Regions from separate parts of the Massilia sp. P2_C2 genome, predicted to be linked through region 3. Evidence: predicted binding sites of a transcription regulator. Region 3 holds the regulator's gene; each other region holds the start of a gene.

Region 1 (3,701 bases), on a different contig from region 3:
CGCACCGTTCACATACACGAGCCACGCGGCCACGGACGGTCCCTGGAACGCGATGCGGTCGCGGCTGTCGTAGGAAGTGAGGCCGATGGCGCCCTGTGCGAGCTCGTCGGCCGTGTGGTTGCCGGGAGTCGAATTGACGGCGTTCAGCAGCATCGTGCCGCCACCGGGCGCGCTGCCGACCGTCGTCAGCGTATTCGAGTCAGCCTGGAAGGCGATGCCGAACGTGTTCGTGCCGCCCGCGCTCTCGCCGTTGATGAGAAGGTTGCCGGTGCCGGACAGGATCGTCGCGTCCGACTTGATGTAGACGCCGCCCGTCGTGCCGCCGTAGTTGCCGCTGCTGAAACCCACGGTCGACTTGCCGTTGATCGTGACGTTGCCGCCGGTCGAAAGAATCGACTTGGCCGACTCCACGGTGACGGCCGCGCCGGTGCCGGACAAGTTGCGCGCATAGCCGATGCCGGTCGCCGTGCTGCCGGTGCCGCCGCCGATCAGGATATTGCCGCCGTTCGATTTCAGGTTGCCGTTGACGTCCACGCCGCCGGTCGTCGCGCCCACCGCATTGGCCGCCGACAGCGTCAAGTTCAGGTTGCCGCTTGTCGAGGTAATGTCGGCATTGACGACCACATTGCGGTCCGCACGCAACGTCAGGCTGGCGTCGCCGCCGGCGGTCTTGGCGATCGGACTGCTGACCAGGATGTCGCCCGCGCCCGGGGCGGGCGAACCGAACACGGGATCCGGCATCTGCTGGGTCGTCACGGTGYCGCTGGTCCCCTGGTTCAGGCTGTTCGCGATCGTGCCCGCGCCCGCACTGCCGATGACGTAGTCGAACGGGTCGATCAGCCACTCCCCGCCCTTGCCTGCGGCCGCGCCGGCGTTCACGACGAGGCCGGGCGCCGTCTGCACATGCGCGGCCGACGTCTCGATGGCGCCGCCGTTGCCGCCGGCCGGCGCGCTCGCATCGAACGTGCCGCCCACGTTGGCGGTGCCGGTCCGCATGTCGCCGAGCAGCAGGATCTGACCCTGCGCGCCGTTCGCCAGCGTGCGCGCCTGCACGATGCCGCTGTTGTTGATAACGGATGCGCTCAGTTCACCGGCCGACTTCGCCGTCATGAGCACCGTGCCGCCATCCGCGCGGATGGCGCCGCCGTTGTCGACCAGCGCCTCCAGCGCGCCCTTGTTCACCTGCAGCTTGACGGGGCCGCCGAAGTCGACGACGGCATCGCTGCCCGCACCCAGCAGCGCATTGCCCTGGTCGGCAGCGATGCTGCCCGTGTTCACGACGCGCGCGGCCACCAGCGCGACGTTGCCGCCCGCCGCGGCGGCGATGTTGCCACGGTTCTCGACCGCTTGCGTGCTCGTGCCGGACAGGTGGTAGCGCCCGGCGAGGAAGTCCTCGTTGGAAAGCGCGAGCGTCGACGCCAGCAGGCCGCCCACGTTGACCTGCGCCGTTGGGCTGAACAGCACGCCGTTCGGATTCAGCAGGAACACGTGGCCGTTGGCATTCAGCGCGCCCTGGATGATGGACGGATCAGTGCCGAGCACGCGGTTCAGCGCCACGGCAGATGCCGAGGGCTGGACGAAGGTTACGGCATGCCCCTGCCCGATCGAGAATCCGGCCCAGTCGATGGCGGCCTTGTTGCTGCCCTGGTGGACGGTCAGCGTATTGCCGGTGTAATCGAGAGTCGCCTGCCCGGCCACGACGCGGCCCGCCGTCGGCAGCGGATCGGCGGCCTGGGCGCAGGCACCCGCCGCGGCCAGGGCCAGCAGCGCGATCTGGCGGCGCCGGCGGCGTGCCCGTCCGGAGGAAGACCGGGTCCGTTTCGAACCGAGTTCCGACACGACTTGCCACAGATGTTTCGATGCGTTCCAGACAATACGATAAATATGATTCACGGGGCTTCCGAGCGAGTTGGAAAAGCCGCAAGTGTAGAATATTGCCCACAGGCAATCTAGCCTGTTTCACAATTAAGTGCGCAGAAGTCGTAAAGACACAACGGCAACCTGTTGTCGATTGACTGATTACCGAGGTTTCGGACGCCCGTGTTGAAATCGATACCGCGAACCCGTCAGACCGGTGCGCCACATAAATGGCGTCAAATTTGTTGCTTTTTTGATCTCAGTCAAATTCGGGAAAGACTTCGGTGACGAAGAGGCATACATTGGATTGGTCCAACTCCGTCCTGAAGGAGCCTTTCATGTACAAGACCATCCTCGTCCACATCGACGGCAGCCCCCAGCAGGAAAGCCGCCTGCGCGCCGCCGCCCGGCTCGCGAACGATTGCGACGCCCACGTCGTGGGCAGCGCCGCCACCGMCATTTCCTGGCTCGATTACGCCCTGCTCACCGGCTCGGTCGGGGCGCCGATGGCCACCGTGGACTTTCAGGGCCTGCGCGATGCCGGCGCGGCGCGGCTCGCCGCCTTCGACGAGGCGGCGCGGCGGCTCGGCGTGCAATCGCACGAAGGCCGGCTGATCGAGGACGAGGCGCATTACGCCCTGCTGCTGCAGTCGCGCTACGCCGACCTCGTCGTGCTCAGCCGCGATACCGACGTCGACCCGGGCCTGCCGGTGCGGGTGCGCGGGCTGCCGGAATATACCGCCCTGCACGGCGTGCGTCCCGTGCTCGTCGTGCCGCCCGACTACCACGACCAGCCGCTGCCCGGCACCGCCATCGCCGGCTGGGACGGCAGCCTGCAGGCCATCGCGGCGCTGACGGCCGCGCTGCCTCTGCTGCAGCGCGCCGCCAGCGTCAAGCTGGCGCTCGTCAATCCGAACGAGCTGACCCAGTTGCACGGCGAGGAACCGGGTGCCGACATGGCCCTCTACCTCGCGCGCCACGGTGTGCCGGTGGAAGTCGTCGTCGAGCGCACCCGCGCGACGGTCGGCGAAGCCCTGATGGCCATGGCGCGCGACGCCGGCGCCGGGCTGATGGTGACCGGCGCGTACGGCCACAGCCGCTACCGCGAATGGATGCTCGGCGGCGTCACGCGCGAACTGCTGGAACGCGCCCACGTGCCCCTGCTGCTCGCCCACTGATCATCGGGGACGGCGGCGGCATGAGCGAACCGGACGCCACCGCGAGCCACGCGGGCCTGGCGACGGCCGAGGCCGCGCGCCGGCGCGCGCGCGACGGTGCCAACGTGCTGCCGCAACCCGGCCCGCACGGCACCGGCGCGCTGTTGCTCGAGGCGGCGCGCGAGCCGATGTTCGTGCTGTTGCTGGGCGCCGCCGCGCTCTACCTGCTGCTGGGCGAACCGCACGAAGGGTTCGCGCTGCTGCTGATGGTCGTCCTCGTGCTCGGCATGACACTCGTCCAGCAGGGGCGCACGGAACGGGCGCTGCAGGCGCTGCGCGCACTCAGCGCGCCGGCGGCCACCGTCGTGCGCGATGGCAGGCGCGACCGCATTCCCGCCGCCGACGTCGTCGCCGGTGACCTGATCGTCCTGGCCGAGGGCGACCGGGTGCCGGCCGACGCCCTGCTGGTGGAGGCGAGCGGCATGCTCGTCGACGAATCGCTGCTGACGGGCGAATCGGTCCCCGTCGACAAATTCCGCGGCGAGCCGGAAACGCCGCCCGCGCCGCCCGGCGGCAACGGCCTGCCGTGGATCTATGCCGGCACACTGGTCGTGCAGGGCGACGGCCTCGCGCGCGTGCGCGCGACCGGCGCGCGCACGGAACTGGGACGCATCGGCGCCGCACTGC
Region 2 (3,701 bases), on a different contig from region 3:
GTGCCCGACGATCTCGTGCGTCACGCCACGCGGCAGCTTGCCATCCTGATCCGCGACCGCGGCCTCGCCACGCTCCACGATGCCGCGGACATAGGCCTGCGACTCAACAGTGTCCGGCACGATGCTGTTGGCCGGAATTCGCTCTTGCGCGCTCATTGCGTCCGACGCCTCCATCAGTCGTGTTTCAGGCCACAATCGCACAAGACGCGCTTGAGCAACAAGGCGCCGTTGGCTTTCACCAGGCGGTGCGTCTTCAATCCGGACAATGGATCGATACGGTCTTCGTCGTTGGTCGCTCCGCTGAGATCGACTCGCCCTCGCTTGAATAATTGCTCCACGAAGCTGCGCGCCGCCACTTCGGAACTCGGGACCGCTGGTTGCGCGACGTCGTTGACGGCGGCGTTGGCCGCGAATTTGCGCGGCTGCGAAGCCGTTTCGACGATCAGAGCCTGGTCACCGAGGCCGAATTGCCTGCCGTCGAGGGCGAGATGCGTAGGCGCACGGGACATTGGCGCCGCCGCGCCCACCCTGGGCGCCAGGCTGTCCGCTGCATCGGCCAGAGTCCGGACCGAAGTCGCCGACGTCACGGACAAGACCCCGCGCCTGACGAAAGCCGCCTTCAACGGACGCGAGAATACGTGAGCGACCTGTCCCGCTGCCTGCACCATGCCGCCGGCTACCTGGCTGTAGAAATCGGAAGCGGCGGCGGCGCTGCGTACACCGGCGACGAGGATATCGCCCATCGCGCCACTCACCTGGAGCAATTGGTCTTCCGTCGGATGCGCCTGACCGCGGGCGACCGCCAACAGCATGCCGGCCATCGCATCCAGGAACGCGCCCGTAAACACACGCGAGAACGAATGCGGCTCCGCTGTCAAGACCGATGCGGGGCCGGACGATGGGAGAAACAGCGGCGGCGCGTACATGAAGCGGTTCGATGCATTGCGCAGGCAGTCCGGATCGACATCACTGGGAAAACTTTCGCGTATCGCCTCACCGAGCTGCTCCGCCAGCCGCGACAGCCGGGAATTCCGGTTGATGTGGCCGCTGGTTTCCGAAATGACGGCCGCACGCATCAGCGGCAACTGCAACGCCGACAGGATCGCGCTCATGTCCCCGAACGATTCATGGAAGGCGGCCACCTCCTGCGCAGCGACATCCCACAAATCGGGCCTGATGGCATCCAGGATGGCGTGGCCCATCTCGTGACACAGGACGTCGGGACTTTCGCCGGAAAAAACGGTGCCTCCCGTGGCATCACCATGGAAGAATTTGAGCGCGCTACGATCGTAAAACGCATTGAAGTCGACCCCGTCGTCAAGGAAAACGGGCAACCTCGGGCCGATCTCTTCAAACCACGTCAGATCAGGAACTCGCGCCTGCCAGAAATTGGCGCCGCGCCGCAAGGCTTCCGCGGCGTTCCAATAGCGGAAACTGGCGGTTCCCACCGAGTAAAACCCGAGAGGAACCGCGGCGTCCTCGATCTCGTACGACAGGTTGCCGTCGTCCAGTGCCGGGGCCGGACGCTGGACCGGGGTGCCATTCTTCGGGTCATCCATCCAGGCATTGACCCCGCCATCATGCAAGACCGCTTCGTTGACAGGCTCGGGCGCCCGCCGAGACAATGGAATTCCCTTAGGAACCCTTGGGTTGAGTTGTTGCGGCATTTCCATTTCCTCCTTCAAGACAGAATCGATCGATGATCGGTGTTATCAGGACAACGGGTACGCAACTAATCGGAATGGAAAAAAAGTGGGCGAAACATCCGTGACGAGGCACGGCACCCACCTGCGCTAGCGTAGGTGCGCGCGACTCGTGACTTTTGATGCGGCTCAAAAGTGCCGGACCTGAAGTGAAAGCTCAGTTCCCCAGCAAAGCATTCTTGAAGCCCTGAAGCGCAGGCTTGGACTGGAAGTTGCCATCGAACAGCAACGGCCAGTCAGGCGATCCGGGCTGGTTGATCCAGCTGTCGGCATCCCACACGCCCCAGACCGTGATGCCGGCCCGCTGGGCAGCCGGCACGGCGCGCAGGTAGGCCGCGATGATGTCGTGATAACGCTGCTGTTGCCGGAGCGCCGCGTCCGCCGTGAAACTGGTGTAGGCGCTCTTCATGCTCACGTCCATTTCGGAGATCTTCACCTTCAGGCCGCGATCCGCCACGGCCTTCAGCGAGGCTTCGATGGCGGTAATGCTCGGCCAGTCGATGGTCACGTGCATCTGGAAGCCGACGCCCGTGATCGGTACGCCGCGTGATCGCATGCCATCGACCAGGGACAGCAGGTTCGCCGTTTTTTGTCCGCCGGCTTCGATGTTGTAGTCGTTGTAGAACAGGTCGACCTGCGGATCGACGGCGCGGGCGTAGATGAAGGACTGGTCGATGAAGTCCTGGCCCATCCTCTGGCTGAAGATGGTGCTGCGCAGGATGTTGTTCACCGTCGGCTGGCCATCGTCGGCCAGCGCCTCGTTGACCACGTCCCAGCTCACCACGCGTCCCTGGAAATGCGAGACGATCGTCTGGACATGGTTCTTCAGCATGGCCGCAAAGTCGCCGGCGTAGTTCGTCATGAAAGCGGGCACCTGGTAATCGGCGTGCCAGATCAGCGTATGACCATGCACGTTGATGCCATTGGACTTCGCGAAGGACACGAAGTCATCGGCCTGGCTGAACGTGAACGTGTTTTCCTGAGGATGCAGATAGCCCATCTTCATGATGTTACCCGCCGTCATCTGGTTGAAATTGGGGAAGACGACGGCCTGCTGCTGTGCGCTGGTACTGCTGTTGATGATGCTGTTATTTTCGAAACCTGCGTTCACGGCCACGCCGATCGGGAAGCTCGCCAGGGACTTCAACCCCGCTTCGCTATCGCTGGTTTGCGCAGCAAAGTTCGCGGTCAGCGATTTATTGCCGTCCATGGTGATCGTCAGCGGATTCGTGCCGGCGTTGACGGTGCCGCTCCAGCCGGAGAAGGAAGAGCCCTGAGCCGGCGTCGCCGTGACCGTAACCGGACTGCCCGCCTGGTAGGTGTAATTGCCCGGCGCCAGGCTGGTCGTGCCGCTGCCCGTGCCACCGACGCTGACCGTCAGCGTATAGTTGACGACAGCGTTATGGTCGGTGCCGTTGACCTGCAACTGCGCCCCGCTCTGCCTCGCCACGTACCGGATGTAATAATTTCCATTGATGCGGGCAGGCATCTGGTTCGACGCCACGTTGGCATACGATACACCGTTGATCGTGAACGTATTCGCCAGCCTGGAAGACACGCTGTCGACGGTGCCGGAGGTGAACAGGCAGACGTTCGCGGGACCATTCAACACGGTCGGCAACGTCATCGGCTGGGGATTGTTGCAGGTCGCTCCTGCAGTGCCGCCGGTTGTCTTCGGCGCGGCGTATGCCGCATCCGCACCGCCGCAGGCGATGATCAGGCTTAATAGTCCGCCGACAAGATACTGCAACCACATCCTGGCGCTTCGAGCATGCTTTATCATGTTCATTTTCCGTTAACAAATGGAAAGCATGCTACCGGCCGGCGTCATTACGCACGTTATGAATTCCCGCAATGTGCGTTTCAAAATTTAACAAACCAGCTGCCCACGGCTTATCGTAACGCGTCACAGATAAGTGCTCCAAACGCCCGGCGGCACCGGCAACGATGCCGTCGACGTGGGCCTCGCGTTGCACGGGCATTGTCCGCCCGGCACGG
Region 3 (4,189 bases):
CGCCAAGCGCGAGGACATCCATCCGCGCGAGGTGAAGGGTCGCTTCGCCACCCTGCGCCGGGCCTGCGTCTGGCTCACGCAACTGCTGTACTATGGCCTGCCGTGGCTGTCCATGCATGGCCGCCAGGCCGTGCTGTTCGACCTCGGCGCCCGCAAGTTCCACCTGTTCGGCCTCGTGCTGTGGCCGCAGGACTTCATCTACCTGGCGGGCCTGCTTATCATCTGCGCCTACGGGCTGTTCCTCGTGACGGCCGTGGCGGGGCGCGTGTGGTGTGGCTATGCCTGCCCGCAGACGGTCTACACGGAGATCTTCCTGTGGATCGAGCGCCGCATCGAAGGCGACCGCAGCGCGCGCATCCGCCTCGACCGCCAGCCGTGGACGATGGAAAAGTCGGCCAAGCGCGGCGCCAAGCATCTCGCCTGGGGCCTCGTCGCGCTGTGGACGGGTTTCACGTTCGTCGGCTATTTCACGCCGATCCGCACGCTGGGCAGCGCCGTGGCGCACCTGGGCCTCGGGCCATGGGAAGCGTTCTGGATCCTGTTCTATTCGTTCGCCACCTACGGCAACGCGGGCTGGATGCGCGAGCAGGTCTGCAAGTACATGTGCCCGTACGCCCGCTTCCAGAGCGCGATGTTCGACCGCGACACGCTGATCGTCAGCTACGACCACGTCCGCGGCGAACCCAGGGGAGCGGCCCGCACCGGCAAGGCAGGGAAAACCGACGGCGACTGCATCGACTGCAGCCTGTGCGTGCAGGTCTGCCCGACCGGCATCGACATCCGCAACGGCCTGCAATACGAATGCATCGGCTGCGCCGCCTGCATCGACGCCTGCGACGGCGTGATGGACAAGGTGCGCAAGCCGCATGGCCTGATCCGCTACGCCACCGAAAACGCGTTGGCCGGCGGCTGGGATGCGCAGCAGATCCGCGCGCGCCTGCTGCGCCCGCGCACGATCGGCTACGGCCTGGTGCTCGTGCTGATGGCGGCCGGCATGAGCACGGCGCTGGCGCTGCGGACGCCGCTGAAGCTGGACGTGATCCGCGACCGCGGTTCGATGGGCCGCGAAGTGGAGGGCGGCCAGATCGAGAACGTGTACCGCCTGCAGCTGATGAACACGGGCGAACAGGGGCATCTGTTCCACATCGCGGTGAGCGGCATCCGCTCCGCCACCGTCGTGGACGAGGATATCGTCGAACTGGACGGCGCCTCCGCGCGCGCCGTGCCCGTGCGCGTGCGCGTCGCGCATGGCGCCGCACCGACGGGGTCGAACGCGCTGGCCTTCACCGTGACGGCGCAGGACGAGCCGTCGCTGCACGTGACCGAGAAGGCCGTCTTCATCGTACCGAGATAAACGACAACAGGATCAACAACATGCACGCGACTTCACACTCCACCGGGGCCGGCCCCTGGTACACCCATCGGTGGCCGTGGTTCCTGATGCTCGGCCCGGCCACGGTGCTGGTGGGAGGCGCCTTCGTCGCCTGGCTCGCCGTCGGCCATCCGGACGCCCTCGTCGTGGGCGACTACTACAAGCAGGGCAAGGCGATCAACCAGGAGCTGCGCCGCGACCGCGCGGCGACGAAGCTCGGGCTGACTTTGCAGGCACACTACGACGCGCAGACGGGCATGCTATCGGGCCGACTTGCTGCGCGCACGGGTACGGCGCAAGCGGCCCCGTTCACGATCTACCTCGCGCACCCGACGCTGCCGCAGCGCGACCTGCGCCTGTTCGTGCGTCCGGCCGAAGACGGCACGTTCAAGGTGGCGCTGCCCGCGCTGGAACGCACGCACTGGCAGGTCGTCGTCGAAGGCGGGCTGCGCGACTGGCGGCTGGCGAAAGGGTGGGATGGCGTGCGGACGCTTACGATCGTGGCGGATGCACCCTGACGTCCGCGTGAGCCCGATCAGGCCATCGGGCTGCACTGCTCCGTCCCGGCCGCCATTGCCTTCAGCCGCACGGGTTCGAGCAGCTCGACTTCGCGCTTGTCGACCTGCACGAGGCCCAGCTTCTTGAAACGCGACAGCAGGCGGCTGATGCTTTCGATGGTCAGGCCGAGGTAGTTGCCGATGTCCTCGCGCGACATGCGCAGCTGGAAGCGCGTGGCCGAATAGCCGCGTGCCGCGTAGCGGGCGGACAGGTTGATGAGGAAGACGGCGAAACGCTGCTCGGCGCGCATATTGCCCAGCAACAGCATGACGTTTTGCTCGCGTGTGATTTCCTGGCTCATGATGCGGTGGAAGTGGCGCAGCAGCGCAGGCACCTGGCCGAACAGTTCTTCCAGGTGCGCGAACGGGATTTCGCAGACTTCGCTGTCTTCCAGCGCGACGGCGTCGCAGTGGTGGCGGTCGCCGCTGATGGCGTCCATGCCGAGCAGCTCGCCGGCCATCTGGAAACCCGTGATCTGCGACTCGCCCGCCGCGTTGATCTGGTACGTCTTGAAGTGGCCGAAGCGCACCGCGTACAGGTTGCGGAACGGATCGCCCATCTTGTACAAGGGCTCGTCGCGTTCCAGGCGCCGGCGCTTGCCGATGATCTTGTCCAGGCGGTCGATGTCCGCGTCTTCCAGGCCCATCGGCAGGCACAGCTGGTGCATGCTGCATGCCGCGCAACTGATCTTCAGCGCGTTGACATTGATGGGTTTATCGAAAGTAATGGTATCAGCGGAAATCATGGAGAGCGCCTCGGGGTAGTGCCTTGATTATAGACGTATTCATGCCGTGATCCCGATGGAAATCAAACATTCATTGTCGCAGTGCTACATGAAGTGTAGTGTTCGCGCACGAATATGGCAGACACGGCACGCCGATGCCGCCAACCGTGCGCGGGATGAGCCATGCTAGATTCCGTCCATCGCAACGACGAGGATTCGGCATGCATGGCTCGACGGCCCTGGACCTGGCGCGCGTCCAGTTCGCATTCACGATGTCGTTTCACATCCTGTTCCCGGCCATCACCATCGGCCTGGCCAGCTATCTCGCCGTGCTCGAAGGGTGCTGGCTGATGACGCGGCGCCAGGTCTTCCTCGACCTGTACCACTTCTGGCTGCGCATCTTCGCCGTCGCCTTCGGCATGGGCRTCGTGTCCGGCATTGTCATGGCTTACCAGTTCGGCACCAACTGGGGTTTCTTTTCGGAGTATGCCGGACCCATCACGGGGCCGCTGCTCGCCTACGAGGTATTGACGGCCTTTTTCCTGGAAGCGGGCTTCCTCGGCGTGATGCTGTTCGGGTGGACGCGCGTCGGCCCGGGCCTGCATTTCCTCGCCACGTGCATGGTGGCGCTGGGTACGCTGATTTCGGCCACGTGGATCCTCGGCGCCAACAGCTGGATGCAGACGCCGCAGGGCTATCTCATCGCGGACGGGCGCATGGTGCCCGCCGACTGGTTCGCCATCGTGTTCAATCCGTCGTTCCCGTACCGCCTCGCGCACATGGCCAYTGCCGCGTTCCTGTCGACGGCGCTGTTCGTCGGCGCCTCCGCCGCATGGCACCTGCGGCGCGGCAAGGATGGCCCGGCGCTGCGCACGATGTTCTCGATGGCGATGTGGATGATGGTGGCCGTGGCGCCTGTGCAGGCATTCGTGGGCGACCTGCACGGGCTCAACACCCTGAAGCACCAGCCCGCGAAGATCGCGGCCCTCGAAGGCCACTGGCAGGGCGACGGCAAGCCGCTGCCGCTGCTGCTGTTCGGCGTGCCGGACATGGACGCCGAGCGCACCCGCTACGCCATCGGTATTCCGCGCCTCGGCAGCCTCGTGCTCACGCACAGCTGGAACGGCCAGATCCCGGGGTTGAAGGATTTTCGGCGCGACGAGCGGCCGAATGCGCTCATCGTGTTCTGGAGTTTCCGTGTGATGGTCGGACTCGGCCTGCTGATGATCGCGCTGGGCGCATGGAGCCTGTGGCTGCGCTGGCGTGGCCGGCTGTACGACACGCGCGCGTTCCTGCGCCTGGCGCAATGGATGGGACCCGCGGGCCTCGTCGCCGTGCTGGCCGGCTGGATCACGACGGAAGTCGGCCGCCAGCCGTGGGTCGTATACGGCGTGTTGCGCACGGCGGATGCCGTGTCGCCGCACGGGCCCGGGCCGCTCGCGCTGTCGCTGGCGCTGTTCGTCGTGGCCTACCTGTTCGTGTTCGGCGTCGGGATCGCGTACGTGCTGCGGCACGTGCGCGCGGGGCCGCTGCGG

Evidence for each region. The regulator FNR, encoded in region 3, switches genes on or off when oxygen is low (the NO sensors DNR and NnrR bind a similar motif). The targets are predictions, from matches to a motif close to TTGATNNNNATCAA.
Region 1: a site for FNR is predicted at 2,111-2,124, ahead of AC1DYX_RS26075 (universal stress protein). Genes of this name have one in related genera too.
Region 2: a site for FNR is predicted at 1,823-1,836, ahead of AC1DYX_RS10035 (gluzincin family metallopeptidase). Genes of this name have one in related genera too.

Annotation. Positions count from the first base shown of each region.
Region 1 covers NZ_JBFUDR010000328.1:2,115-5,815, forward strand. The annotation lists partial or broken gene AC1DYX_RS26065 (beta strand repeat-containing protein) at 1-741, opposite strand, end outside; partial or broken gene AC1DYX_RS26070 (two-partner secretion domain-containing protein) at 1,051-1,893, opposite strand; gene AC1DYX_RS26075 (universal stress protein) at 2,196-3,035, shown strand; partial or broken gene AC1DYX_RS26080 (P-type ATPase actuator domain-containing protein) at 3,056-3,701, shown strand, end outside.
Region 2 covers NZ_JBFUDR010000061.1:20,417-24,117, reverse strand. The annotation lists gene AC1DYX_RS10040 (hypothetical protein) at 1-156, opposite strand, end outside; gene AC1DYX_RS10035 (gluzincin family metallopeptidase) at 174-1,667, opposite strand; gene AC1DYX_RS10030 (endo-1,4-beta-xylanase) at 1,861-3,453, opposite strand.
Region 3 covers NZ_JBFUDR010000234.1:2,117-6,305, reverse strand. The annotation lists gene ccoG (cytochrome c oxidase accessory protein CcoG) at 1-1,354, shown strand, start outside; gene AC1DYX_RS22445 (FixH family protein) at 1,375-1,890, shown strand; gene fnr (fumarate/nitrate reduction transcriptional regulator Fnr) at 1,908-2,675, opposite strand; gene AC1DYX_RS22435 (cytochrome ubiquinol oxidase subunit I) at 2,876-4,189, shown strand, end outside.